2 regions of the Buttiauxella ferragutiae genome follow, and region 2 is predicted to be linked to the other one. Evidence: predicted binding sites of a transcription regulator. Region 2 holds the regulator's gene; the other holds the start of a gene.

What was found. Region 2 encodes ArgR, which controls arginine synthesis, uptake and breakdown. Its sites were predicted from a motif close to ANTGAATAAAAATACANT; they were not measured.
Positions count from the first base shown of each region.
Region 1: a site for ArgR is predicted at 13,083-13,100, ahead of argA (amino-acid N-acetyltransferase). Genes of this name have one in related genera too.

Region 1 is NZ_CP093332.1:956,988-972,356, forward strand. It holds gene recC (exodeoxyribonuclease V subunit gamma) at 1-2,907, shown strand, start outside; gene ptrA (pitrilysin) at 3,118-6,003, shown strand; gene recB (exodeoxyribonuclease V subunit beta) at 6,171-9,731, shown strand; gene recD (exodeoxyribonuclease V subunit alpha) at 9,728-11,563, shown strand; gene argA (amino-acid N-acetyltransferase) at 11,719-13,050, opposite strand; gene amiC (N-acetylmuramoyl-L-alanine amidase AmiC) at 13,285-14,541, shown strand; tRNA gene MNO13_RS04375 (tRNA-Met) at 14,662-14,738, opposite strand; tRNA gene MNO13_RS04380 (tRNA-Met) at 14,801-14,877, opposite strand; tRNA gene MNO13_RS04385 (tRNA-Met) at 14,940-15,016, opposite strand; gene mltA (murein transglycosylase A) at 15,225-15,369, shown strand, end outside.
Region 2 is NZ_CP093332.1:474,675-490,043, forward strand. It holds gene aaeB (p-hydroxybenzoic acid efflux pump subunit AaeB) at 1-1,502, shown strand, start outside; gene MNO13_RS02215 (NAD-dependent succinate-semialdehyde dehydrogenase) at 1,576-3,030, shown strand; gene MNO13_RS02220 (barstar family protein) at 3,072-3,344, shown strand; gene yhcN (peroxide/acid stress response protein YhcN) at 3,413-3,679, opposite strand; gene yhcN (peroxide/acid stress response protein YhcN) at 3,795-4,058, opposite strand; gene argR (transcriptional regulator ArgR) at 4,442-4,912, opposite strand; gene mdh (malate dehydrogenase) at 5,346-6,284, shown strand; gene degS (outer membrane-stress sensor serine endopeptidase DegS) at 6,349-7,416, opposite strand; gene degQ (serine endoprotease DegQ) at 7,503-8,873, opposite strand; gene zapG (Z-ring associated protein ZapG) at 9,057-9,458, opposite strand; gene zapE (cell division protein ZapE) at 9,639-10,757, shown strand; gene rplM (50S ribosomal protein L13) at 11,006-11,434, shown strand; gene rpsI (30S ribosomal protein S9) at 11,449-11,841, shown strand; gene sspA (stringent starvation protein SspA) at 12,163-12,804, shown strand; gene sspB (ClpXP protease specificity-enhancing factor) at 12,808-13,305, shown strand; gene MNO13_RS02285 (transcriptional regulator NanR) at 13,470-14,252, shown strand; gene nanA (N-acetylneuraminate lyase) at 14,434-15,333, shown strand.

The DNA of each region.
Region 1 (15,369 bases), 480 kb from region 2:
AATGTGGGCGAAGCTCAATTGTGGCAGGCTCCGTTATGGGCGGCTTTGGTGCGCCATACGCAAGAACTTGGGCAACAAGAATGGCACCGTGCCAATCTGTATCAACGTTTTATTAAGGCTCTTGAATCTGCCAGCGAATGCCCGCCAGGTTTGCCATCCCGGGTCTTTATTTGTGGGATTTCAGCGTTACCACCTGTTTACCTTCAGGCGCTGCAAGCCCTGGGTAAACACATTGATGTGCACTTGCTGTTTACCAACCCTTGCCGCTATTACTGGGGCGATATTAAAGACCCGTCTTATCTTGCCAGGCTTATCAGCCGTCGCCGTCGCAAACACACTCAGGAAGACATTACGCTGCCACTTTTTAAAGACAGCAATACGGCTTCTGCACTGTTCAACGACGACGGTGAGCAAGATATTGGCAACCCATTACTGGCCTCGTGGGGGAAATTAGGGCGAGACTACACATACTTGTTGGCCGAGCTGCAGCATTTCGAAGAAATAGACGTTTTTGTCGATATCAAACCTAATAACCTGCTGCGTAATTTGCAGTTCGATTTGCTTGAGTTACAAAACAATGCGGTCACAGGACTTACCGTCGAAGAGTTTGAACACAGTCATAAGAAACGTGTCCTTGCTCAAGAAGACCATTCCGTCACCTTCCACGAGTGCCATAGCCCGCAACGCGAAGTAGAAGTGTTGCATGATCAATTGTTGAAGATGCTGGATGCTGATCCAACGTTGACACCGCGCGATATCATCGTGATGGTGGCTGATATCGACAGCTACAGCCCGTTTATCCAGGCCGTATTCGGTAATGCCACAGGCGAACGTCGTTTGCCATTTGCGATTTCTGACCGGCGGGCAAGACAAGCTCACCCGGCGCTACAAGCATTTATATCCTTACTTTCACTACCTGACAGCCGCTTTGCCGCACAGGATGTTCTTGCTCTGCTTGAAGTTCCCGCACTGGCTGCCCGTTTCTCCATTAATGAAGAAGGGCTGCGTTATTTACGCCTGTGGGTGAATGAATCAGGTATCCGTTGGGGTATTGATGACGACAACGTTCGTGAATTAGATCTTCCGGCTACCGGGCAACATACCTGGCGCTTTGGTTTAACGCGCATGTTGCTGGGTTATGCAATGGATAGCCAGGCGGGTGAGTGGCAGTCGATCCTTCCTTATGATGAATCGAGTGGCTTAATCGCTGAACTCGTAGGGCAACTGGCTGAGCTGTTAATGCAGCTGAACATTTGGCGGCGCGAGTTATCTGTGGCGCGTCCATTGGCAGAATGGACGACCGTTTGCCGTGACATGTTGGCGAGCTTCTTCCTGCCTGATACCGAAACAGAAGGTGCTCTGGCGCTGATTGAACAGCAGTGGCAAGACATCATCAAATATGGTCTTGAGTCGCATTATCAGGAAAGCATCTCCTTAATTTTATTAAGAGAGGAGCTGGCGCAGCGGCTAGATCAAGAGCGTATTAGCCAACGTTTTCTGGCTGGGCCGATTAACTTCTGCACCTTGATGCCGATGCGTTCTATCCCGTTCAAAGTGGTGTGCTTGCTTGGCATGAATGACGGGGTGTACCCACGCGCGTTGGCACCACTTGGCTTTGATTTAATGAGTCAGAAGCCTCAGCGCGGCGACCGTAGCCGCAGGGATGACGATCGGTACTTGTTCCTCGAGGCACTTAACTCAGCACAATTGCGCTTCTATATCAGTTATATCGGGCGCTCTATTCAGGACAACAGTCAGCGCTATCCTTCTGTATTAGTTGATGAACTCCTGGATTACATCGCCCAAAGCCATTGCTTGCCGCAAGACACTGAACGAACCTGCGATGACAGCAGTGAGCGTGTGAAAAAACATCTGGTTCAGCAGCATAACCGTACCCCATTTGAGGCGGGGAATTTTATCCCTGGTCTATCGGCACAAAGCTATGCCAGGGAATGGTTGCCTGCCGCCAGCGAGCAAGGGGAAGCACAGGTTCCGTTTATTCAGTCATTACAAGAAGTTGTTCATGACGTCATCACTCTGGATCAACTACAACGTTTCTGGCGACATCCGGTGCGTGCCTTTTTCCAGATGCGTTTGGGTATCAATTTCCGTCTTGAAGAAACTGACCTCCCTGATGCGGAACCTTTCACATTAGATAGCCTTGAACGCTTCCAGATGAACCAGGAATTACTGAATACGCTGGTTCAGGAAGATGACACTCAGCAATTATTCCGCCGCTACCGGGCTGCTGGCCTCTTGCCATATGGCGCTTTTGGCGAAATTTTATGGGAAAGCCAGTTAACAGAAATGGAAGAACTGGCGCAAAAAGTGAGAGCCGAGCGGCAAAATGGCAACAGCCAGGAAGTGTCGCTGCTCATCGATGGAACAAGCCTGGAAGGCTGGCTGTCGGATGTGCAGGAAGACGGCCTGCTGCGCTGGCGGCCATCAATCCTCAACCCAGCACATGGTTTGCAATTGTGGATTGAGCATGTGGTTTGGTGTGCGATGGGAGGGAGTGGTGAAAGCCGTTTGTTCGGGCGGGATTCGACCGAGTGGAAGTTCCCCTCACTTGATGTTGAGCAGGCAAAAAACTATCTCCAGCAACTTATTGATGGTTATCGGAAAGGGTTAACGCAACCGCTACTCCTCCTCCCAATTAGTGGGGGGGCGTGGATAAAAGCCTGTTACGAACCGGCGAATGATGCCATTTTATGGGACGAGCAAACGCAACAGAAAGCCAAAAGTAAGCTATTGGCCGCCTGGGAAGGGAATCAGAGAGTCGAAGGTGAAGGGGCCGATATGTGGCTACAACGCTTGTATCGAACGCTGGAACCTGACTACTACGAAGCCATCATTACCGAGGCTGAGCGTTACTTGCTGCCGCTGTATCGTTTTAACAAAGCATAAAGTCCAGTATAAAAATTGCACAATTTCGTGGGTTCATCTATGATGCGCAACTTGCTCAGGATTGGCGAAAAAAGCATCAATTAAAATAACAAATTTGTTTGAAAATTGTTAATGATGAGTGAGTTATACCTTTTGTACTGTAGATCACAGGCATACATAGCATGTGAAGTATGACGGGTATAGGAAGTTTCGTGATTATGAGGTTCGTGAATGCCTAGATGTAGCACCTGGTTAAAACCGCTTTTCTTGTTAGTCGCTCTTTGGGCACCATTAAGTCAGGCAGACACGGGTTGGCAACCCATCCAGGAAACTATCCGTAAAAGTGAGAAAGACACTCGTCAATATCAGGCTGTACGTCTTGATAACGGTATGACGGTTCTGCTGGTATCCGATCCGCAAGCCGTTAAATCATTGTCTGCGTTAGTGGTTCCGGTTGGATCCTTAGAAGATCCCGACGACCATCTTGGCCTGGCTCACTATCTTGAACATATGACGCTGATGGGCTCTAAAAAGTATCCCGAGCCGGATAGCCTGTCAGAGTTTCTCAAAAAGCATGGTGGCAGCCATAACGCCAGCACCGCAACTTACCGCACCGCGTTTTACCTTGAAGTGGAAAACGATGCGCTAGAAGGGGCGGTCGATCGTTTGTCTGATGCTATCGCTGAGCCAAACCTCGCCCCAGAATATGCTGAACGTGAACGCAATGCGGTCAATGCCGAGCTGACTTTAGCCCGTGCTCGTGACGGTATGCGCATGGCGCAAGTCAGTGCCGAAACCATTAACCCTGCCCACCCTGGCTCACGTTTTTCCGGTGGTAATCTGGAAACTCTGCGCGACAAACCTGGCAGCAAGTTGCTGGATGCGCTGGTGGCTTTCCGTGATAAATATTATTCCGCAAACCTGATGAAAGCGGTTATTTACAGCAATAAGCCATTGCCTGAATTGGCAAAGATTGCTGTGGAAACCTATGGACGGGTGCCGAATAAAAATATCGAACGGCCGAGCATTGACGTGCCCGTCGTGACAGACGCACAAAAAGGCATAGTGATTCACTACGTGCCGGCATTGCCGCGCAAAGTGGTACGAGTTGAATTCCGAATCGACAACAATAGCGATAAATTCCGCAGCAAAACCGATGAATTGATTGGCTATTTGATTGGCGTCCGTAGCAACAACACCCTCTCTGATTGGCTGCAAAAGCAAGGTCTTGCAGACAGTATTCGTGCCGACTCCGATCCTATAGTTAACGGCAATAGCGGCGTGTTCGCCATTTCCGTGTCATTGACGGATAAAGGTCTTGCCCAACGTGATGAAGTTGTGGCGGCTATTTTCAGCTATTTAAATCAATTGCGTGAAAATGGTGTCGATAAAAGCTATTTCGATGAGCTTTCCCATGTGTTGGATCTCGACTTCCGTTATCCGTCAATTAGCCGCGATATGGATTACGTGGAATGGTTAGCTGACACCATGCTGCGCGTTCCGGTTGAACATACGCTGGATGCCGTAAATATTGCCGATCAATACGACCCGGCAGCCATCAAGGCTCGGCTGGATATGATGACGCCACAGAATGCGCGCATCTGGTATATCAGCCCGAAAGAGCCACATAACAAAACCGCTTATTTTGTTGAAGCGCCTTATCAGGTCGATAAAATTACCCCACAAGTATTCAGCGACTGGCAGCAAAAAACCGCGGCAATTAAGCTGGAATTGCCTCAGTTGAACCCGTACATACCGGACGATTTTACGTTGGTTAAACCAGAAAAAACCTACGCTCACCCAGAGCTGTTGGTGAAAGAGCCTGGTTTACGCGTGCTGTATATGCCAAGCCACTATTTTGCCAGCGAGCCTAAAGCTAATGTGACGATGGTGCTGCGTAATCCACAGGCCATGGACAGCGCGAAAAATCAGGTGCTATTTGCCCTGAATGACTATCTGGCGGGAATTGCCCTGGATCAGTTAAGCAACCAGGCTGCGGTGGGGGGCATTGGTTTCTCAACCAACGCTAACAGTGGTTTGATGGTGAATGCCAATGGCTACACCCAACGTTTACCGCAGCTTTTTGAAGCGCTGTTAAAGGGTTACTTCTCCTATACACCGACCCAGGAACAACTGGATCAGGCGAAGTCGTGGTATACCCAAATGATGGATTCGGCAGACAAAGGCAAAGCTTACGATCAGGCTATTATGCCGGTGCAAATGGTGTCGCAGGTGCCTTATTTCCAACGTGAAGTTCGCCGTGCGCTGTTGCCAGAGCTGACCTTGAAAGATGTGCTTGATTACCGTGACGCCTTAAAAACCAATGCGAAACCTGAGTTTTTAGTGCTGGGTAACATGTCTCCTGAGCAGGCAAAAGAGCTGGCGCATAACGTACAAAGCCAGCTTGCCACCAAAGGAAATGAATGGTGCCGCAATAAGGACGTGCTGGTGGATAAACAACATTTAGCGATGTTCGAAAAGGCGGGTAGCAGCACGGATTCAGCGCTGGCGGCGATTTACGTGCCGAAAGGTTATGATGAAACCGTAAGTACCGCTTACAGCTCAATGTTAGGGCAAATTATTCAGCCGTGGTTCTACAACCAGTTACGCACTCAGGAGCAGTTGGGTTACGCAGTGTTCGCCTTCCCGATGTCGGTTGGGCGTCAATGGGGGGTTGGTTTCTTGCTGCAAAGTAACGACAAACAACCTGCATATCTGTACCAACGTTTTAAGGCGTTTTACCCAACAGCCGAGCAAAAGCTGCGTAGCATGAGTCCTGAGGATTTTGCGCAAATTCAGCAGGGCATGATCAGTGAAATTATGCAGGCACCGCAAACCTTGTCTCAGGAAGCTTCGCAACTGAGCAAAGATTTCGATCGCGGAAACCTGGACTTTGATTCGCGTGATAAAGTAGTCGCCGAAATTAAAAAGCTGACTCCGCAGAAACTGGCTGATTTCTTCCACCAGGCCGTGATTGAGCCGCAAGGAATGGCAATTTTGTCGCAAATTTCTGGCAGCAACAATGGCAAGGCAGAGTACGCCGCTCCGGAAGGATGGAAAACCTGGAAGGAGGTCAGCGGGTTGCAACAGTCGTTGCCGCTCGTAGAATCTAAGTGATATACCCGTCATCCTTCAAGCTGCAGGGTGTTGGCTGCACTCACAAACCCCAGTCGCTTACTTAAGTAAGCTCCCGGGGATTTGCTCCCTTGCCGCCTACCAGCAGATCGAATGCTAACGGGTATAGCAGCCAACACACCTGCAATTTGAAAGACAAAGGGTAAATAATGACCGGAACCACGCAGCCTCTTAATCCCCTGAGTTTACCTTTGACGGGGGAGAGGCTGATTGAAGCCTCTGCCGGTACCGGAAAAACATTCACCATTGCAGCGCTGTATTTGCGCCTGTTACTTGGCCTGGGTGGGCAAAATGCCCATCCTCGTCCACTCTCCGTCGAAGAATTATTGGTCGTAACGTTTACTCAGGCTGCGACCGAAGAACTCCGTGGCCGTATTCGTGCCAATATTCATGAATTACGTATCGCCTGCGTGCGCAACCGCACTGAAAATCCCCTGTTCCAAAGCTTGCTGACGGAGATCCCCGATCTTCACCAGGCTGCGCAAATTTTGCGTCTTGCTGAACAGCAAATGGACGAAGCCGCCATCTTTACCATCCATGGTTTTTGCCAAAGGATGCTCAGCCTGAATGCCTTTGAATCAGGCATGTTGTTCGAGCAACAGCTTATTGAAGATGAATCGCTGTTGCGCCGCCATGCATGTGCTGATTTCTGGCGTCGCCATTGTTATCCACTGCCAAAGCCGGTAGCGCAGGTGATGGCTGAGGAATGGGCGGGGCCTGAAGAGTTGCTCCGGGATATAAATAGCTGGTTGCAAGGTGAGCAGCCGGTACTGAAGCAACCGCCTGCCGATGATGAAACGCTGCTGGCGCGTCACCAAAAGATCATCACTGCGATTGAGGATGTAAAAGCACAATGGCGTGCAAGTGCTGACGACATCGTGCAGATTCTCAGTGAAGCGAAAATTGATCGCCGTAGCTACAGCAGTAAAAACTTACCTAACTGGTTGAATATTGTTGGCACCTGGGCGCAAACAGAAACCACGACCTATAAATTGCCCGAGCAACTCGAACGATTCTCTCAATCGATGTTGGATGAGAAAACAAAAGAAGGTCAGCCGCCACAGCATCCGGTTTTCAGAGCAATTAACTCGTTATTAGGCGAACCGCTGACGCTGCGTGATTTAGTCATTGCCCGCGCGATGGCGGAAATCCGTTATACGGTTCAGCAGGAAAAACGCCGTCGAGGGGAGCTGGGATTCGACGATATGCTGACTCGCCTTGATGAGGCATTGCATAAACCCGGTGGCGATGCGCTAGCTGCTGCTATTCGCGGGCGCTTCCCGGCGGCGATGATTGATGAATTCCAGGATACTGACCCGCAGCAATATCGCATCTTCAGGCGTTTGTATATCAATCAGCCGGACACCGCGCTATTGCTTATTGGCGACCCAAAACAGGCGATATATGCATTCCGTGGCGCGGACATTTTTACCTATATGAAAGCGCGTCATGAGGTAAGTGCCCACTACACGCTCGACACCAACTGGCGCTCATCTCCAGGGATGATAAGCAGTGTGAATACCCTGTTTCAGCAATTGGATAATCCCTTCTTATTCCAGCAAATTCCTTTCTTAGCGGTGAAAGCCGCAGCCAAAAATAGCGGTCTGCGTTTTACCCTCAAAGGTAAAAATCAGGCGGCGATGTCGTTCTGGGCGCAATCGGGCGATGGCTGCGGAGTGAGTGATTACCAACAAACCATGGCGATGCAGTGCGCGCAGCAGATACGGGATTGGTTAAGCGCCGGGCAGCGCGGCGAAGCGTTGCTGTGGAAGGGGGAAGAATCTCGACCGGTACGGTCATCGGATATTACTATTCTGGTTCGAAGCCGTGGCGAGGCGTCTATTGTGCGCGAAGCCCTGGCGAGCCTGAACATTCCGTCCGTCTATCTTTCAAACCGCGACTCGGTATTCGCAACACCGGAAGCGCGTGAAATTTTGTGGATTTTGCAGGCGGTGCTGGCTCCAGAAATGGAAACCGCACTGCGCAGTGCAGTTGCGACCAGCATGTTTGGCCTTGATGCCCGAATGATTGAAGCGCTTAACGAAGATGAAAACGCCTGGGATCAACTGGTCGAGGAGTTTTCAGAGTATCGACATATTTGGTTGCGTCGGGGCGTCATGCCCATGTTACGTGCGCTCATCGCCCGCCGCCAAATTGCCGAAAACTTACTGGCAACGCCAGGTGGCGAGCGCCGTCTGACCGATATTCTGCATATCAGCGAATTGCTACAAGAAGAAGCCTCACAGACTGACAGCGAACATGCTCTGGTCCGTTGGTTGGCGCAGCAAGTTGCCGAACCTGATAGCAACGCCTTCAGCCAGCAATTACGTCTTGAAAGCGACCGCCATTTGGTACAAGTCGTCACCATTCACAAATCGAAAGGGCTGGAATACCCGCTGGTCTGGTTACCGTTTATCGCCAACTATCGTGCGCAGAACAGCGGTTTGTATCACGACCGTTCTACATTCGCGCCGTTGCTGGATTTAAGCGACGATGCTGAAAGCCTGAGTCTCGCTGAAGAAGAGCGCCTGGCAGAAGATTTACGTCTGTTGTATGTGGCTATGACTCGCTCTATCTGGCATTGCAGTCTCGGTGTTGCCCCGTTGTTTAAAGGGAATCGCGCCAAAAAAGGAGCCAGTGACCTGCATCTTGGGGCATTAGGTTATCTTCTGCAAAAAGGTGAAGCGAAAGATGCTGCGGGTCTTCAGGCTTGTTTGCAGGAACTGGCGAGCGAGTCGATTAGCATTGAAGAACCAGGGTCTGAGGATTTCACGCCATGGCAACCCGTGAGTGCTGAACTTCCGCAACTTAGCGCCCGAATGATGAAAAGACAGGTGGCGGATAACTGGCGTGTGACCAGTTATTCCGGTTTGCAACAGCATGGCAGTAGCCTGGCACAGGATTTATTGCCACGCCTGGATGTCGATGCTGCAGGGGCTGCGCCGGTACAAAGTGAGTCATTACTCACTCCACACACCTTCCCTCGCGGGGCCGGACCTGGCACATTCCTGCATAGCTTATTCGAAGGCATTGATTTTACTCAGCCACTTGATGAACCGTGGATGGCTAAGCAGTTAGACGAACAAGGTTTTAGCGAGAAGTGGCAGCCGGTGTTAACCGACTGGTTAAGCACAATTTTACAGGCTCCGTTGAATGAAACGGGCGTGTCTCTCAACCAATTAGCGCCACGAGAGAAACAGGTCGAACTGGAATTTTATCTGCCGATTGAGAGTGATTTACAGGCTACGCAACTGGATACCCTGGTGCGTGAATATGATCCGTTATCGTCAGGTTGCCCACCGTTAAACTTCAGGCAAGTGCGTGGCATGCTGAAAGGGTTTATCGACCTGGTGTTCCGCTGGCAAGGGCGCTATTACCTGCTGGATTATAAATCGAACTGGTTAGGCGAAGACAGCAGTGCTTACACTCAGGAAGCTATGGCTTCGGCAATGCAATCTCATCGCTATGATCTGCAATATCAGTTGTATACCCTGGCGCTGCACCGTTATTTGCGCCACCGCATTGCTGATTATGACTACCAGACTCATTTCGGGGGAGTCATTTATCTTTTCTTGCGCGGTGTTGAAAGCCACGGCTCGTCGCAGGGGATTTTTGCCACGCGCCCTGATGAACAATTGATTGTGAAAATGGACGCACTCTTTGCAATGAAAACGGATGTCGCGGCACAAACGGACGAGGTGACGCCATGAAAATGTCTGAGCTGTTACAGCAGGCTGTCGAGCAAAAGCTGTTGCGCGCACTCGATGCGCAGTTTGCCATGATAATTGCCGGTGACGAGCAACCCGCCGTGATGCTGGCCGCCGCGTTAGTCAGCCATGATGCCGGTGAAGGTCATGTCTGCATTCCTCTTTCTCGTTTAACGCCCGAGTTCTGTTTTGCCGGGCGACAACCCGATTTTGCAGAGCAACTGTTTTCCCTGGCTGCACTAAAGTCCGGCTGGCGCGAGGCGCTGCTTGCTTCTGAAGCAGTGAGTGAGCATGAAGGTGCTACGCCGCTGAAGCTGATTGGTGAGCGGCTGTACCTCAATCGGATGTGGCAAAACGAACTGTCGGTAGCACGATTTTTTGGTGAGGAAAATCGTGCTATTACTCTCGACGGAACACAGGTCATCCACGTTCTGAATCAACTGTTTGAACCGATGGCTGATATCGACTGGCAAAAGGTGGCGGCAGCTGTCGCCCTGACGCGGCGCATTTCTGTGATTTCTGGTGGGCCGGGAACCGGCAAAACCACTACAGTTGCCAAATTGCTCGCCGCCCTGGTGCAGCTTTCGGATGACAAACCTTTGCGTATCCAACTTGCGGCACCCACCGGGAAAGCTGCGGCGCGGCTGACGGAATCGCTGGGTTCGGCCTTGCGCCGCTTGCCACTGGATGACGCGCAGAAAGCGGTATTACCGAACGACGCATGTACGTTGCACCGCTTACTGGGAGCGCAACCCAACAGCCAACGCTTGCGTTACCATGCCGGGAATCCTCTGCATCTTGATGTGCTGGTGGTTGATGAAGCTTCGATGGTCGACTTGCCGATGATGGCGAAATTGATCAACGCAATGCCTGCCCATGCGCGCGTGATTTTCCTCGGCGACCGTGACCAACTGGCTTCAGTAGAAGCGGGTGCGGTGCTTGGAGATATATGCCACTTCGTCACGCACGGATATTCACCGGAGAGAGCCACTGAGTTAAGCCACCTGACGGGCTATTCACTGCCTGCGGGTGAGGGCAGCCAGGCGAGCGTATTGCGTGATGGGCTTTGTTTGCTGCAAAAAAGCTACCGCTTTGATAGCAAGTCCGGCATTGGGCAACTGGCGTTTGCCGTTAACGCCAGCGATGTGAAGCAGGCCAGAGAGGTCTTCTCAAAAGGTTTTGGTGATATTTCGAAACAGCCGCTCCGTGAGACTGAAGATTATGCGCGGATGATTGCCGACACGGTGGAAGGTTATCGGCCCTATCTTGAGTTGATGCGTAGCCATGCAGATCCCGCGGTGATTCTTGACGCCTTTGGCCGTTATCAGTTGCTGTGTGCGTTGCGGGAGGGGCCGTTTGGCGTTAGTGGCCTGAATAACCGTATCGAACTGGCACTGATTCAAAAACGATTGATTGAGCGGCCAAACCCGACGGTATCGCGCTGGTATAACGGCAGGCCAATTATGATTTCCCGTAACGACAGTTCGTTGGGGTTATTCAACGGCGATATTGGTATTGCTCTGGACATGGGGGAGGGGCTGCGCGTCTGGTTCCCGATGCCGGATGGCAACATCAAATCTGTGCAGCCGAGCCGTCTGCCTGGCCATGAAACCGCATTCGCCATGACGGTGCATAAATCTCAAGGGTCGGAATTCGAGCACGCCGCACTGGTTTTGCCAAATCAATACACCGCAGTGGTGACGCGTGAGCTGGTCTACACCGCAATCACTCGTGCTCGCAATCAATTGTCTTTGTACGCCGATGATCGGGTGTTAGAAAAAGCGATTGTAACGAAGACGGAACGTCGTAGTGGATTGATGGACAGTTTTAGCTAGCCTTTTCAGGGCTAGCTTAGGGTGCTGACAAAGAAGGAAAAAACGTGGTTTTTCCTTCTTTGTGGTTATTAGCCGAAAATCAATAAATTGATTTTCCTTGTTTTTTATTTGGTGATATATGTTCGCTTTGCGAAAGAATAAGGTTTGTCATCAACCTAAGCTAAATCAGCCATCAACACTTTCGAGCGGCGCTGGTAGTTGTACATCTCTTTTTTGCTTTCTGGCAGCAGTTCAACATCAACCGGCATAAAGCCCCGTTCCTGGAACCAGTGAATGCTCCGGGTTGTCAGCACGAACAGTTTGCTCAGCCCCATTTGACGGGCTTGCGTAGCAATACGCTGCAACAAAACTTCACCGCGTGATGAACTGCGATAATCAGGATGAACTGCAACGCAGGCCATTTCACCAATGCCCTCTTCCTGGAACGGATAGAGTGCAGCACAAGCGATGGTCAGGTTGTCGCGCTGAATAATGGTGAACTTGTCGATCTCCATTTCCAGCTGCTCACGCGAGCGGCGCACCAGAATCCCTTGCTGTTCCAGCGGACGAATCAGCTCCAGAATACCGCCGATATCGTTGATGGTGGCACGACGAATTTGCTCCGCACTCTCCATCACAATCTGCGTACCAATACCATCGCGGGAGAACAGTTCCTGCAACAGCGCACCATCTTCTTGATAGCTGATTAAATGACTGCGACGCACGCCGCTGCGACAGGCTTTCACTGCACCACGCAGAAAACGCACGGTGCCAGAGTGATAGTCCCCGGCTACTTCAAGCTCTTCAATGCGTTTTTGTGCATCGTTAGGGAACAGTTCTGAAACGATATTGCCGTTGTCATCGATAACGCCCTGAGAAGAGCAGAAGCCAATCATTTTTTCGGCTTTCAGTTTGACTGCAAGTTGCGTGGCAATCTCTTCTGAAGTGAGGTTGAAGCTTTCGCCCGTGACGGAAACCGCGACCGGGCCCATTAGTACGATTGCGCCGTTATCAAGCTGACGGTGGATGGCTTCTTCGTCGATACGACGAACACGGCCACTGTGGCAATAATCCACGCCATCATCCACGCCCAACGGTTGCGCGATAATAAAGTTGCCGCTGACGACGTTGATATGCGCCCCTTGCAACGGTGTGTTGCCAAGGCTCATGGACAAACGTGCTGTGATATCCAGTTGCAATAATCCTGCTGCCTGTTTTACCAGCTCAAGGGTTTTTGCATCAGTGACACGCGTATGTTTGTGATAGATAGGTTCATGATTATGCGAAGCCAGATTGGCATCTATTTGCGGGCGCGCGCCATACACCACCACCAGACGAATTCCCAGGCTGTGTAACAGCCCAATATCATTGACGATACTGGAAAAGTTCTCGTGTTCAATGGCTTCGCCGCCAAGCATAATGACAAACGTTTTTCCCCGATGGGCATTTATATAGGGAACAGAATGGCGGAATCCCTGTACCAGTTCGGTTCTACGTTCCTTCACCACGGCAAGCCCTCGCTGCATGATTATTCGTAATTTCTGTATTTTTATTCTTTTATTGCTTCAGGTGCAAGCAGGATTTACCGCAAAGCAGAAATTTCTGCATCTGGCTTGTCAGGGGCTTGATTGCGAATGTTTACCCTTTTATGAGTGACAGTATGGGGATGTTTCGCTAAAGTTTTCGGCTCAAAAAATAAATGTCGTTATTTGGTTCACGGAAAAACACCGCTCAGGAGAGCTATGTCTGATTCCCGTTCTTTAATTAGTCGTCGCCGCTTATTGCAGGGCGCAGGCGCTATGTGGCTACTGAGTGTCAGCCAGGTTGGCTTTGCAGCCTCGAGCCTGGTCGTGGCGGTGCGTGTCTGGCCGGCATCGTCTTACACTCGTGTCACACTGGAATCGAACAAAGAGCTTAAGTATAAGCAGTTCGCACTGAGCAACCCCGATCGGGTGGTGGTGGACATTGAAGGTGTGAATTTAAATTCAGTATTGAAAGGTATTGGCGGCCAAATTCGTGGCGACGATCCTTTTATCAAATCAGCGCGTGTCGGGCAGTTTGATCCGCAAACTGTGCGCATGGTTTTTGAGCTCAAGCAGAACGTCACGCCGCATCTTTTCGCCCTGGCACCGGTAGCAGAATTTAAAGAACGCCTGGTGATGGATCTCTATCCGGCCAATATGAACAGCGAGCAAGATCCGCTGTTAGCCCTGCTGGAAGATTACAACAACGGCAAACTGGACAAAGATGCGCCACCGTCACCTGAACAAGGGCCGAAGCCGGGTAAAGCCGGGCGCGACAGGCCAATTGTGATCATGCTCGATCCTGGGCACGGCGGGGAAGATCCCGGTGCCATCGGGCCAAATAAGACGCGCGAAAAAGACATTGTGCTGCAAATCGCTCGTCGCCTGAAAGCGCTTATTGATAAAGAAGCGAACATGAAAGCCTATATGACGCGTAACGAGGATGTGTTTATCCCGTTAAAAGTCAGGGTGGCGAAAGCGCAGAAGCAACGTGCTGATTTATTTGTTTCTATTCATGCGGATGCGTTTACTTCAGGCGCGGCACGCGGCTCCTCGGTCTTTGCACTTTCAACCAAAGGTGCCACCAGTACTGCGGCAAAATTCCTTGCTCAAACACAGAACGCTGCCGACTTGATCGGTGGGGTGAGTAAGAGTGGTGACAGGTATCTCGACCACACGATGTTCGATATGGTGCAGTCGTTGACCATCAACGATAGCCTTAAATTCGGCAAAGAAGTTCTAACCCGATTGGGTCGAGTGAACAAGCTGCATAAAAACAGTGTTGATCAGGCTGGCTTTGCCGTGCTGAAAGCACCGGATATTCCATCGATTCTGGTGGAAACCGCATTTCTGAGTAACGTTGAGGAAGAGCGCAAACTGCGTACTGCAACTTTCCAGCAGGAAGTTGCGGAGTCAATTCTGGCAGGGATTAGGGCGTACTTTGCGGATAGTTCGCGATTAGCACGGCGTGGCTAGAGCCAATTTATTGTCGGATGACGCTTGCGCTTATCCGACCTACAACTGCATTTCGTAGGGTGGACATCAAATAACCCGGATTTCAGATACAAAAAAACACCCGTTAAGGTGTTTAAATGTTGGTTGCGGGGGCCAGATTTGAACTGACGACCTTCGGGTTATGAGCCCGACGAGCTACCAGGCTGCTCCACCCCGCGTCCGTAAACTTCTTTAGTACCCAAATGATTTTCATCATTGCGCTAAACTTCAGCGTCTTAGTTGGTTGCGGGGGCCAGATTTGAACTGACGACCTTCGGGTTATGAGCCCGACGAGCTACCAGGCTGCTCCACCCCGCGTCCGTATAACTATTTACTGCTAATGATTTTCACCACCGCGCTAAACTCAGCGACTTTTTAATTGGTTGCGGGGGCCAGATTTGAACTGACGACCTTCGGGTTATGAGCCCGACGAGCTACCAGGCTGCTCCACCCCGCGTCCGTGGAAGCGCACTATACTCTGCTCGGCTTTTGATGCAACCCTTTTTTTAAAAAATACCCGATTTGTCTCATCTAACTGATAATAATTTAATTTAAGTACAAATAACGAACACATCTGGGCTGTGCGAGGCGCAACTCGTTTAAATCTTGCGGTGTGTTTGCTATCTTCCCGTGGCGTAATGCGGCATAAACAGGGCGAGGAAGTAATGATAGGACGTTGGACGAAGTACATTGTAACTGGGGTAATGGTTGCCATTCTGGCTGGCTGTTCCTCGAAACCGACAGATAAAGGTCAGCAATATAAGGACGGGAAGTTCACCCAGCCATTTTCCCTGGTCAATCGCCCGGATG
Region 2 (15,369 bases):
GTATTGTTTGCGCGATTCTTGCCGATTTAATTTTTTCCCCGCGTTCCATTAAGCAAGAAATTGATCGTGAGGTGGATAACCTGCTGGTGGACCACTATCGCCTGATGCAGTTGTGTATTGCTCATGGTGACAAAGAGGAAGTTGATAAGGCCTGGAGTGGCCTGGTGCGCCGCACTACCGCTCTGGAAGGGATGCGCGGGAATCTCAATATTGAATCCTCACGCTGGAATCGTGCTAATCGCCGCCTGAAAGCGATCAACTCGCTCTCGCTAACGCTTATCACCCAGGCTTGCGAAACATTTCTGATTCAAAACACGCGTCCGGAATATATGACTCAGGAATTCCGTATGTTGTTTGAGTTACCTGTAGAAACCGCTGCTGATGTTCATAAGCAGGTGAAAGTTATCCGCAGAGCCATTTCATACACCGGCGATAAAAATACACCCGCCACAATAAGCAGTTGGGTAGGCGCGTTCAGCCGCTATCTGTTGCTAAAACGTGGCGTTATCAGCAACACCCGTATTAGCGCGGTGGAAGAAGAGGTTTTGACCCAGGAAGTGGTCATCAAAGTGCAGTCTGCAGAAGGGCATCACGCGATGATAAACTTCTGGCGTACCACGATTTCCTGCATTCTTGGCTGCTTATTTTGGTTATGGACAGGCTGGACATCGGGCAGTGGTGCGATGGTTATGATTGCCGTTGTGACGTCGCTGGCGATGCGTTTACCCAATCCGCGCATGGTGGCGATTGATTTTCTGTACGGTACCATTGCCGCTTTGCCGCTCGGTGCGTTCTATTTTTTAGTGGTGATTCCGTCGACTCAGCAAAGTATGTTGCTGCTGTGCATCAGCCTTGCATTGCTGGGTTTCTTTATGGGCATTGAAGTACAAAAGCGCCGCTTAGGGTCGATGGGGGCATTGGCAAGTACCATCAATATTATCGTTTTAGATAACCCAATGACGTTTCATTTCAGCTCGTTTTTGGACAGTGCATTGGGGCAAATAGTGGGTTGTTTCCTGGCTATGATGGTTATCTTGCTTATCCGCGATAATTCAAAAGAGCGAACGGGCCGCACGCTGCTTAATCAATTTGTTTCTGCGGCAGTTTCTGCGCTGACCACCAACAAAGCGCGCCGTAAAGAAAACCATCTGCCAGCACTCTATCAGCAGCTTTTCTTACTGCTCAATATGTTCCCGGGTGATATCGATCGTTACCGCCTGGCGCTGACATTGATTATCGCGCACCAGCGATTACGTGATGCACCGATCCCGGTGAATGATGATCTCTCAGCATTCCATCGCCAGTTGCGAAACACGGCTGATAAGCTTACTTCGGCATCAAGTGATGATAAAAAACAGCGCTACTTCAAACAATTATTGGAGGAGCTGGATATTTACCAGGAGAAATTGCGTGTTTGGGAGGCGCCGCTACAAGTCACCGAACCGGTGAAACGGCTGGCGCATGTGTTGCATAAATACCAGCATGCCCTGATAAATGCCTAACCCGAGCCGACGCCTGCGTCGGCTTTTTTGTATCTATACTTATTGGATGCGCAATTCATAACGGGAGAAAATTATGACAAATCAGGCACTCCAGGATAGTGAATTATTTAACACGGGTTATCTGGTCAATGGTGAATGGCACAAGCTGAACGAAACCTTCGACGTTCTCAATCCTGCCACCGGTGAAGTTGTCGCTAAAGTCGCAAAAGCAGGCAAAAAGGAAGCTGAAGATGCGATTTCCGCAGCCGCTAAAGCTTTTCCTGCATGGCGTGCAAAAACCGCCAAAGAACGTTCAACCATCCTCTACCGTTGGTTCCAGTTAATTATTGAGAACAAAGCCTGGCTCGGGCGCTTAATGACCACCGAACAAGGCAAGCCGCTGAAAGAGGCGGAAGGTGAGGTTGAGTACGCCGCAAGTTTTATCCAGTGGTTCGCTGAGCAGGCCAAACGGGCAAATGGTGAAATTATCCCTCCAGCCAAACCTGGATCACGCATTCTGGCAACCCGCGAGCCAATTGGTGTTGTCGCGGCAATTACTCCGTGGAATTTCCCCATGGCGATGCTGACACGCAAACTCGGCCCGGCGCTTGCTGCGGGTTGTACTGGCGTGATTAAACCAGCTAACAACACACCACTATCAGCCTTTGCCTTACTGGCGCTGGCAAAAAAAGCCGGGGTACCTGATGGGGTATTAAATGCCGTCGCAGGGAACACGCAAGAAATTAGCGACGCGATAATGGCGAGCCACGCGGTTCGTAAAATTTCGTTTACCGGTTCTACGGCAGTTGGCAAAACATTAGTGCGCAACGCCGCGGAAACCATGAAGAAAGTGTCGATGGAATTAGGCGGTAATGCGCCTTATATCGTCTTTGATGACGCGGATATCGACGACGCAGTGAAAGGGGCCATTGCTAACAAATTCCGTAATGCAGGCCAGGTCTGCGTTAGCGTGAATCGTTTCTTTATTCAGGACGGTGTTTATGACCAGTTCGTGAATAAACTGGCCGATGCGGTTAAGGCACTGAAAGTCGGTAACGGCCTGGAAGAGGGCGTAGTTGTCGGGCCATTAATTGAAAGATCCGCAGTCGATAAAGTGCGTGAGCATATCGAAGATGCTATCGCGCAAGGTGGCAAAGTGCTGGTGGGAGGTAAGAGCCATGCGTTGGGGGGCAACTTCTGGCAGCCCACGGTGATTGTCGATGCCAGCGATGAAATGAAACTGGCACATGAAGAAACCTTCGGGCCACTCGCTGCTTGCTTCCGTTTTAAAACGGAAGGGGAAGTTATTGAGCGGGCGAATAATACGCCATTTGGTTTGGCGGCATACTTCTATACTCAAAATCTATCGCGTGTATTCCGCGTTTCGCAAGCACTTGAAAGTGGGATGATTGGTATTAACGAATGTGCGGTGTCGACTGAGTTGGGGCCGTTTGGCGGAGTGAAAGAGTCTGGACTAGGGCGAGAAGGCTCGGTACTGGGCCTGGATGAGTTTCTGGAAGTCAAAACCTTGCATATTGGCGGGCTGTAGAAGCTCAATAGATAAGAGCGCTCTGGTTAAGGTGGCAAGTAATGAAAAAATACACCTTTGATTTTAGTCAGATAGAAGATCAGCCGGGATTCTATCGTCACTTTATCCAGGTATTTCAACTTGAGAAAAAACAGGTTCACGATCTCGATAGTTTATGGGATGTCGTCGTTGGAGGCATCTTACCTCTCCCGGTGGAAATAGAATTTGTTCACCTGCCGGAGATGCAAAGACGGCGCTACGGGGCGTTGATTTTGCTTTTCGACGAAGCAGAAGAGGAACTGGAAGGGCAATTGCGTTTCAACGTGCGTGGTTAATCACGATTTTAGGGCATAAAAAAGCCCCCGCGAGCGGGGGCAAAGCCGTCAGTTTTGACGACGAGGGTTTATTTATACAGTTCAGCGGTGGCATGCCATGCATCGCCACTACGTGCTTCGGTAATACGATATGCCGATGCACCTTCTTTAGTCGCTTTCTGTGATAATTCCTGACGCATATCCATTGGTGCACTGCCAACCTGGCTGACAGAAATGCTACCCATAGATTGCATGTTTTGTGCTTGTTCGCTGTTTACCTGATGTGCGGCTGCGTTAGCGCCGAAAGAGATAACAGAGAAAAGGCTCAGTGCTGCGATAGTTAATTTGGTTTTCATAATCTTTACTCCTGAATGGTTTTCTCAACGACCGGAAGGGCTAAACTGCTTTATTGTTCTTGGGGCCGTTGTCTGGATTATCGTTGTATTGCTTTTGCTTATTGCTACCGGGCTGTTACTTGTATAGCTCTGCTGTTGCATGCCATTGGTCGCCAGTACGGGCTTCAATGATGCGGTAAGAAGAAGCGCCTTGCTCTTCAGCTTTCTTATTCAGCAACTGGTGCATGTCCATCGGAGCACTACCGACCTGGCTGACAGACACTGAACCCATCGCCTGGCGGTTTTGTGCCTGTTCGGTATTAATAGATGTCGCTGCAAAAGCGCCGAATGACAGCATCGAGAGCAGGCTTGCGGTAACTAAAGTTGATTTCATGTTCATAATTTTCGCCTCGTCGTATTCTTTTATTGGGGCCTTCATTTCGTGACCCTCATCACAAAGTCAAGTATACACTAATAACCTACAAAATTAATACCACGCTAATTATTCTCTATGAAACTTTACAATAATAGAGGCTTTTTATATTACGTAAAGTTATTAAAATGAGTCTTTTATTGCTGATTTTTTGTTAAATATAAGTAAAAACAATGAGATGCCATGAATTGGCTTTTTGTGCGATTCATCACATAACCGGCTGATGAGAGAGATGTTTAGATTTGGGGAAAGCCTAAATAAGGGGATTTACGTATAAACGATGACAGCCAGGGGATTGTTATGAAGGTGTTATTCCCGCCGTACTGACAGCGGGAATACGGAAGTAATGCTTACAGCTCTTGTTCGAACAACACCAAAATTGCTTCATACAATTCTTTTACAGTGAAGTCCCTTGCCGGGGTGGTAAAGATGGTGTCATCACCAGCAATAGTGCCCAAAATACCTTCAGCTTTACCTAACGAATCCAGCAAACGTGCAATTAACTGTGCCGCCCCTGGGCTTGTGTGGATAACAACAACGGCATCGTTGTAATCAATATCCAGTACCAGGTTTTTCAGCGGGCTGGACGTTGTTGGCACGCCAAGCTCGGCTGGTAAGCAGTACACCATTTCCATTTTGGCGTTGCGGGTACGCACCGCACCAAACTTGGTCAGCATACGAGAGACTTTGGATTGGTTGATGTTTTCGAAACCATCATTTTGCAAAGCATGAACGATTTCACCTTGAGAACTGAATTTCTCTTCTTTTAATAATGCTTTGAACGCTTTGACTAATTCTTCTTGTTTTGAGGAAATACGCATATATCACCCATGTTCAGGTCAACGAAGATAACATTATTATGCATTTAAATGAATTGTTATGCAAATTATTGGCTGGGTGAAGGCCTGAAATAATGTTATGAAAGAGGCGGATATTATCAAATTTTGTTATCGAGAAACATGCCTTCGTCACGACTCTAAAATAAGATGCCAAGTAAACTAAATGTTATCAAAATGATGTTGTTTTGCTGCGGATGGAGGGGTAATGTAACCGCCGTTGATGTGACAACATCAGGTTGTGACCGGGCGCTAAGGCGTCGTTTCCACCCGGCGAGTAAATGCAGCAGTAACGTTTCAGGAATGCTCAACCTCGCAATCCTAAAGCGGGAAGATTGTAATTACCCCTTCCCTGGATTATGGTCGCCACCGCATGGAGTTACGGCACCTATTTGCTAACCATAATAAGGAGTTTAGGATGAAAGTTGCAGTCCTCGGCGCAGCAGGCGGTATTGGCCAGGCGCTTGCCCTTCTACTCAAGACCCAACTGCCTTCAGGTTCAGAACTCTCCCTGTATGATATTGCACCGGTAACCCCTGGTGTTGCAGTCGATCTGAGTCATATCCCTACTGATGTGAAAATCAAAGGTTTCTGCGGTGAAGACGCAACACCTGCACTGGTTGGTGCAGATGTCGTGCTGATCTCTGCGGGTGTGGCACGTAAACCAGGTATGGATCGTTCAGACCTGTTTAACGTCAACGCGGGAATCGTGAAAAATCTGGTTCAACAGATTGCTAAAACTTGCCCGAAAGCCTGTATCGGTATTATCACAAACCCAGTGAATACCACCGTTGCGATTGCTGCGGAAGTGCTGAAAAAAGCAGGTGTCTACGACAAAAACAAACTGTTTGGCGTGACTACGCTGGACATCATCCGCTCCAACACCTTTGTTGCGGAACTGAAAGGCAAACAGCCGACTGATATCGAAGTTCCTGTCATTGGCGGCCACTCCGGTGTGACCATTCTGCCACTACTGTCGCAGATTCCTGGTGTTAGCTTCACCGAGCAAGAAGTTGCTGACCTGACTAAGCGTATCCAGAATGCTGGGACCGAAGTTGTAGAAGCTAAAGCGGGTGGCGGATCTGCAACCCTGTCAATGGGCCAGGCAGCTGCGCGCTTTGGTCTGTCAATGGTTCGCGCGCTGCAAGGCGAAAGCAATGTGGTTGAATGTGCGTACGTTGAAGGGAATGGCGAACACGCTCGTTTCTTCTCTCAGCCATTGCTGCTGGGTAAAAACGGTATCGCAGAGCATAAATCTTACGGCAAACTGAGCGCTTTCGAGCACCAGGCGTTGGAAGGGATGCTGGATACTCTGAAGAAAGATATTACCCTTGGCGAAGAGTTTGTTAACAAATAAACCCTGAGCTTTAGAGATAAAAAAACCGGAATGTAGATTCCGGTTTTTTTTCGCCTGCGACTTATTAGTTTGTCGCGGGGTATTCCTGAATCGTGACTTGTAGCGTCAGCTTCTTATCTTCACGCATCACTTCAACTGGAATGACAGAGCCTGGACGAATCTCCGCCACCTGATCCATGGTGCCCAAAGCCGAAATTGCGGGTTTGTGGTTCACAGAGATAATCACGTCGTTAACCAGCAGGCCTGCTTTAGCCGCCGGGCCGTCAGGTGTCACTTCGTTAACGATAATTCCCTGAATCTGATCAATGCCGGTTGCGGGGCCATGTAATGGCGTTATCTCGCGCCCGCCAATCCCAATGTAGCCACGAATCACGCGGCCATCGCGAATCAGCTTATCCATGATTTTGGTGGAGAGCTGTGTTGGTATGGCGAAGCCAATACCTTCAGGGGTTTCACCATCGTTACTTTTATCAAACGACAGGGTGTTGATACCCATCAGTTCGCCCAGCGAGTTAACCAATGCGCCGCCTGAGTTACCGTGGTTGATTGAAGCGTCAGTTTGCAGGAACGACTGGCGGCCGGACGGGCTCAGGCCGATACGACCGGTAGCACTGATGATCCCCTGTGTAATGGTCTGCCCGAGGTTATACGGGTTACCAATCGCCATGACGACATCACCAATATGCGGTACGCGCTTATTGTTGATTGGAATCACCGGGAGGCTGGTGGCATTAATTTTCAGCACGGCCAAATCGGTCAGGCTATCAGAACCCACAAGTAACGCTTCAAAAACGCGACCATCTTGCAGAGCAACGATAATTTGCTCGGCATCATTAATGACGTGTTTGTTGGTAATGATGTAGCCGCGCTCATCCATGATGACACCAGAGCCGAGAGTGCGAATTTGTAACTGGTTACTGGCATTGCTGCCGACACTGCGGTTGTAAACGTTGACCACAGCAGGCGCAGCACGACGCACCGCTGAGTTGTAGCTCAGCGGTGTTTCGTCGGCACTGTCAAAGTTCGAGGGCGCTAAGGGAATGATTTTCTGGCGAAGCGTTGGCATCGTTACCAACAACAATCCCGCCACAATCAGGCCAATCACCACCGAGCGTAATATCTTCAGAAACATGTATTTGAGTTAGTCAATGATAAACCGGAAGCAGAATAGCATGAGTTAATCGGACATCGTACCGCGATGTCCGATTACTGAGCAGATTAGCGCACTAACAGATAGAGACTCTCTTCACCGCGTGCAATATGCAGCGCAATTACGTCTGGTTTGCTTTCCAGCACCTTACGCATCTCGGCAATGCTTGTGACCTTCTCGCGATTAACGCCAATGATAAAATCATCTTTGTGCAAGCCGGCTTGCGCAGCTGGTGTGCCTTTTTCAACGCTATCCAGTTTGATGCCTTTAGTGCCATCTTTTAACTGACCGTCGCTCAACGTTGCACCTTGCAACGCAGGCATGACCAGTTCCGCGTTGGCAGAGGATGCGGTACTTTTATCAAGTGTCACGCTCACTTCCAGTGGTTTTCCGTCACGCAGCAAGCCAAGTTTCACCACCGTTCCAGGCTCCGTTGTGGCGATTTTGGCACGTAGCTCGGCAAAACTACTGATATTTTTGCCATTCAGACTGGTAATTACATCACCGGCTTTTACGCCTGCTTTATCTGAACCCGATTGAGGTAATACTTCGCTGACGAACGCGCCGCGCTGGGTGGTCAGATTAAATGCTTTGGCAATATCAGCACTCATTTCTGTGCCTTTAATGCCCAACATGCCGCGCTTAATTTCGCCAAACTCCATCAATTGTTTCGCCAGGGTTTGCGCCATATTACTCGGAATAGCAAAGCCGATACCGACGCTACCGCCACTTGGTGCAAGGATTGCCGTGTTAATACCAATGAGCTCGCCATTCAGATTCAGCAGTGCACCGCCGGAGTTACCTCGGTTGATTGAGGCGTCTGTCTGGATAAAGTTTTCCAGTCCTTCGAGGTTTAGGCCGCTGCGCCCCAGTGCTGAAACAATCCCGGAAGTTGCTGTTTGCCCCAGACCGAATGGGTTACCCACGGCAACTGCAAAATCACCCACTCGCAGTTTGTCTGAGTCCGCTACCGCGATTTGCGTCAGGCCGGTCGCCTTCTGGATTTGAATCAGCGCAATATCACTTTGATCATCGCCGCCAATCAATTTGGCATCAAACTCACGTCCATCATTCAGCTGCACGCTGATTTTTTCGGCGTGATTAATGACGTGGTTATTGGTCAGCACATAGCCTTTCTCAGCATTTATGATGACGCCGGAACCCAGCCCTTCAAATGGTTGAGCTTCAGAAGGGGGCATATCCTCGCCAAAAAACTTTTTAAATTCTTCAGGGACTTTCTGAGTCGGGGCAGCGGCCGTTCCTTCAACCTGAACACTAACCACTGCGGGTAATACTTTTTCCAGCATCGGCGCAAGACTCGGCAACGCTGGCTGACCCGGAATCTGCGCAGGCAACGACGCATTCACTTGCGATGCAACACCGAACGTCAGTCCGACACTTAACGCTAAGGCACTCAACAACAGTGTTTGTTTCTTCATTGATGGCTTGCTCTCGTGACCTGAACCTGGAAAAGGATAACCCGATAACACGCCGATATTATTGAAATATCAGCCGGGTAACAATGTTGTTATAGAGTGAATAGATACTAGTAAATGATAGCTGCGCTGAGGAGAGATTGGGGTGCGAAAGCTGCACCCCAAGGATAAATTTTACATTTGTGATTAATCGCGTTTTGCGCGCTCGGTACGCAGCAAACCGGACGCACCTTCAGAATAGTCACGCGGCATCTGCACCGGAGCTTGATCATTACTGGCTTCTGACTCAGCGAGGCGGTTACGGAACGGGTTCGCTTCGGCTGACATTTCAGGCAACAGGCTGCTGGAGCTTTTCGCCATATGTTGATAAAGCTGGCGATAATCATGAGCCATGTTATCCAGCAACTCTGCGCTACGGGCAAAATGACTGACTAACTCTTCACGATACTCTTCAAGTTCTGCTTTGTTTTTCTCGATTTCGTACTGCATGGCCTGCTGCTGACGCAGCTTGCGGTTGCCAAAACGCATAGCAACTGCACCAACGATGATGCCAACAACTAACCCAATTAGCGCATATTCCCAGGTCATGAACTTCTCCCGTTGTCTTGTGTTTCCGTAGGGTAATGTAGCCACTATAACCGTTAACCTAAGAGAAGTGGAATCCTGACGCAGCATCGCTTAGGGTAGAACGGCCTTTTTTTCGACAACCGTCCTTTTTTGAGTACTAAGTAAACGGCAATCCGATTTTTAAGGAAATACCATAATACCATGCAAAATCTCTCTCCCGCATCGCGCTACCAACAAGCTCTGACTGAGGGCAGCTATCAACCCGATGATGTTCAGCATGAAGCCGTAACCCGGCTGGATGCAATCTGGCAGGCGTTAAGCAGCCAAACACCGACGCTCCCTGCAAGCAGTAGCTTCCTTGGCAAACTGTTTGGTAAACGTAGTGCTTCAGTGGCTCAGGAGCCGGTTCGCGGGCTGTATATGTGGGGCGGCGTAGGGCGCGGGAAAACATGGCTAATGGACATGTTTTTTCAGAGTCTACCTGGCGAGCGTAAGCTTCGGCTGCACTTCCATCGCTTCATGTTGCGGGTTCACGAAGAGTTGGGTGAGCTTCAAGGGCAAACCGATCCTCTGGAATTGATAGCCGATAAGTTTAAGTCTGAGACAGATATTCTCTGTTTTGATGAGTTTTTTGTTTCAGATATCACCGATGCAATGTTGCTTGGTTCACTGATGCAGGCCTTGTTTGCCAGGGGGATTACCCTTGTGGCGACTTCAAATATTCCCCCTGATGATCTGTATCGTAATGGCTTGCAGCGTGCGCGTTTTCTGCCTGCGATTGAGGCAATAAAACGCCATTGCGAAGTGATGAACGTGGATGCTGGCATTGATTACCGCCTGAGAACGCTGACCCAGGCTCACCTGTGGCTTTCTCCGCTGAATGACCAAACCGCGCAGCAGATGGATAAACTCTACACTGCACTGGCTGGCGCGATACGCGAAGGAGAGCCGGTGCTGGAAATAAACCATCGTCCTTTAGCGACCCTCGGAATTGCCAATCAAACACTGGCGGTAGATTTTAATACCTTGTGCGTCGATGCCCGCAGCCAACTCGATTACATTGCGCTGTCGCGTCTTTTTCATACCGTGATGCTATTTAACGTGCCGGTGATGGGGATTCGAAACGAAAACGAAGCGCGGCGATTCATTGCGCTGGTTGATGAATTTTACGAGCGCCACGTCAAGCTGGTGGTTTCAGCGCACGTCCCGCTGTTTGAGATTTATCAGGGTGAAAGATTACGCTTTGAGTTTCAGCGCTGCCTGTCTCGCCTGCAGGAAATGCAAAGTGAAGAGTATTTGCGATTGCCGCATATGCCGTGAACCACAATTCGCATGCAAGCTGACCACAAACTGCGACAAAAACTACAAAAAGGTTCGACCTTTGGGGGCGACTTCCCTATAATCTTGCGACCCCACGTTACAACCAAAGTTTTTTTCCCAAAACTTGGTCGTGCTGGCATTGGCTATTCGAAGGGGTAGGTTTGCCGGACTTTGTCGTGTGAACCTTGAACTGATTTTAAACGTTTGGGTGAACACCTACGTGTAACTATTTATTGGGTAAGCTTTTAATGAAAACTTTTACAGCTAAACCAGAAACCGTACAGCGCGACTGGTTCGTTGTTGATGCTGACGGTAAGACCTTAGGTCGCCTGGCTACTGAATTGGCTCGCCGCCTGCGCGGTAAGCACAAAGCGGAATACACTCCGCACGTTGATACTGGTGATTACATCATCGTTCTGAACGCAGAAAAAGTTGCTGTAACCGGCAACAAGCGTACTGACAAAGTGTATTACCATCACACCGGTCACATCGGTGGTATCAAACAAGCGACCTTTGAAGAGATGATTGCCCGCCGTCCTGAGCGTGTGATTGAAATCGCGGTTAAAGGCATGCTGCCAAAGGGCCCGCTGGGCCGTGCTATGTTCCGTAAACTGAAAGTTTACGCGGGCACCGAGCACAACCACGCGGCACAGCAACCGCAAGTTCTGGACATTTAATCGGGATTATGGCAATGGCTGAAAATCAATACTACGGCACTGGTCGCCGCAAAAGTTCCGCAGCTCGCGTTTTTATCAAACCGGGCAGTGGCAAAATCGTTATCAACCAACGTTCTCTGGAACAGTACTTCGGTCGTGAAACTGCCCGCATGGTAGTTCGTCAGCCGCTGGAACTGGTTGATATGGTTGAGAAATTCGATCTGTACATCACTGTTAAAGGTGGTGGTACTTCTGGTCAGGCTGGTGCGATCCGTCACGGTATCACCCGCGCTCTGATGGAGTACGACGAGTCCCTGCGTGGCGAACTGCGTAAAGCTGGCTTCGTTACTCGTGATGCTCGTGAAGTTGAACGTAAGAAAGTCGGTCTGCGTAAAGCACGTCGTCGTCCTCAGTTCTCCAAGCGTTAATTGTCGTCTGCTTTTTGCAGAGTACAATTTGCGAAAAAGCCCGGTCTTGTACCGGGTTTTTTTATGCCTGAAAATTATATTTAGTGTATCTAACATTATGATATAAAACACTTTTTAGGCAAATTCCAGATCCGCTCCCCACAAAACCCGTAAAATCTGGTAAACTATCAACCAATTTTCTGCCCTGTGGTCGGCATCAGATTATTTTCGCCTCGTTTTCAGGCAACTGGTGGTCTTCCAGCGTAATGGGTATCAAACGGTCAGGTTAGTTGCCGCTTGCGGCTATTAGCAGTAATTTTCTGAATAAACTTGGAGGTTTTCATGGCTGTCGCTGCCAACAAACGTTCGGTGATGACGCTGTTTTCCGGTCCTACTGACATCTATAGCCATCAGGTACGTATCGTACTGGCGGAAAAAGGTGTTAGCGTTGAAATTGAGCATGTGGAAACGGATAACCTGCCTCAGGATCTGATTGACCTCAACCCAAATCACAGCGTACCGACCCTGGTTGACCGCGAACTTACTCTGTGGGAATCCCGTATCATCATGGAATATCTTGATGAGCGTTTCCCGCATCCACCATTAATGCCGGTTTACCCGGTTGCACGTGGTGAAAATCGCCTGTACATGCATCGTATCCAGAAAGACTGGTATTCGCTGATGCATATCGTGATGAACGGTTCGGCTCAAGAAGCTGATGCTGCTCGCAAGCAATTACGTGAAGAATTGCTGGCTATCGCACCTGTATTTACTCAGAAACCTTTCTTCCTGAGTGATGAGTTCAGTCTGGTAGATTGCTACCTGGCACCACTGCTGTGGCGTTTGCCGCAGATGGGTATCGAGCTGACAGGCGCTGGTTCTAAAGAGATGAAAGGCTACATGACTCGCGTATTTGAACGTGATTCATTCCTCGCTTCTCTGACCGAACCTGAGCGTGAAATGCGTCTGCAGACCCGGGGCTAATTGATGGATATGTCACAATTGTCACCACGTCGTCCGTATCTACTTCGTGCTTTTTACGAGTGGCTATTGGATAACCAGCTCACTCCGCATCTGGTGGTGGATGTGACATTGCCTGGCGTACATGTCCCGATGGAATATGCACGTGACGGGCAAATTGTCCTGAATATTGCACCACGTGCCGTAGGTAATCTGGAGTTGTCCAACAGCGACGTGCGTTTTAACGCGCGCTTCGGTGGCGTTCCACGCCAGGTATTTGTTCCTATGGCCGCGGTTCTGGCTATCTACGCTCGGGAAAATGGTGCTGGCACTATGTTCGAGCCAGAAGCCAGTTATGACGAAGATGGTGAAAGTCATAATGATATTGAGCAGTTGCCGTCTGATTCAGAAATGGTCATGCAAGTTATCGACGGCTCACGCCCCGATCATGATGAAGATGACAACGGTCCGGATGACGAGCCACCTCCACGTGGTGGACGTCCAGCTCTGCGCGTAGTGAAGTAATTCGCAAGCGTTAATCGGAAATCGAAAGCCAGTTTGATGACTGGCTTTTTCTTGCCTAAAATAAACATGCGAACGGCATCTTTACGTAAGCCACGAATTGCTGTGTTATGATTCGACAATATTATTTGCGATCTTCCTTCCATTAAACGGCCAATTCTGACGCGATGAGCACATTTGACGAGCAGCCACCTGAGACGACTGAAACCATCGGCCATACGATGCGCCGTCGCCCGCTTGCGCGTAAAAAACTCTCAGAAATGGTGGAAGAAGAGCTCGAGCAGATGATTCGCCGACGTGAGTTTGCCGAAGGCGAGCAGTTGCCTTCTGAACGTGAACTGATGGCTTTTTTCAATGTTGGCCGCCCTTCGGTGCGTGAAGCACTGGCGGCGCTCAAACGCAAAGGGTTGGTGCAAATCAGCAATGGCGAACGCGCCCGCGTTTCGCGCCCTTCCGCAGATACCATTATTGGTGAGTTATCTGGCGTCGCGAAAGATTTCCTCGCACGGCCTGGCGGCATTGCGCACTTCGAGCAACTGCGCATGTTCTTTGAATCAAGCCTGGTCCGCTACGCTGCGGAATTTGCCACAGATGAGCAAATCGCCCGTCTTGGAAAAGCGCTGGAGATGAACAATCAGGCGCTGGATGACAACGATCTGTTTATTCGATCCGATATTGAATTCCACCGCGAGCTGGCCGAGATCCCCAATAACCCGATCTTCATGGCGGTGCATGTCGCCTTGCTCGATTGGCTGATTGCCGCGCGTCCCGCGGTTTCGCAGGATGTTCTTCTCGCCCACAATACGGTTAGCTACCAACAGCATATCGACATCTATAACGCGATCCAGGCTCGCGATCCTGATGCGGCTGACGCCGCCCTGAAAGCGCACCTGAAAAGTGTATTTGCCTCTTACTATCCCGCACCACGCAAACGCACAGCGAAAAAATAACCTGCATTAATCTGCGATCCCGCGCACGTCTTTGCTGGTAACGTCTGCATACCCATCATAATTTCGTATGAACAGGATCGCATTCTTAGCTCTCCGCGCTGTGGTGTTTAGTTTTTGATCTGGTATAACAGGTATAAAGGTATGTCGTTAACATCAGAAACCAGACAACACAGAGGCATTTATGAAACAGAATCTTCGCGGTGTGATGCCCGCACTGCTTACTCCATTTAATCAGCAACAGCAGATAGACACCGAAAGCTTACGGCGCCTGGTTCGTTTCAATATTGATCAGGGGGTTGATGGCCTTTACGTCGGCGGCTCAACCGGGGAAGCCTTCCTGCAAAGTTCACAGGAACGTGAACAGGTGCTGGAAATCGTCGCGGAAGAGGCTAAAGGTAAAGTGACCTTAATTGCCCATGTCGGCAGTATCAGCACCCATGAAAGCCAGACGCTGGCGAGTGCTGCACACCGTTACGGGTTTGATGCCGTCTCCGCAGTGACACCTTTCTACTACCCATTCAGCTTTAACGAACATTGCGACCATTACCGCGCCGTGATTGATTCATCCGGCGGTTTGCCGATGGTGGTTTACAACATCCCTGCGTTGAGTGGCGTGAAACTGACGCTTGAGCAGATTGGTACTCTTATCAACTTGCCGGGAGTGGGCGCATTAAAACAAACCTCCGGCGATCTTTATCAGATGGAGCAGATCCGCCGTGCACATCCGGATCTGGTGCTCTATAACGGTTATGACGAGATCTTCGCATCAGGCCTGGTGGCAGGTGCCGATGGCGGCATTGGTAGCACTTACAATGTGATGGGCTGGCGTTACCTCGCCATCAAACAAGCGGTGCTCGAAGGGGATATGCAGCGCGCAAGCCATCTACAAAGCGAATGTAATAAAGTCATTGATCTGTTGATTAAAGTGGGCGTTTTCCGTGGACTGAAAACCCTGCTGCACTATATGGATGTGGTAGCGGTACCGCTGTGCCGTAAGCCGTTTGCCCCGGTTGATGAGCAATATCTGCCGGAGCTGAAAGCGCTGGCAAAACAGCTGCAGAGCGAGCGTGCAACGTTCTGAATAATAAATGATGCTGAACGCCAGTATCGCTAATAC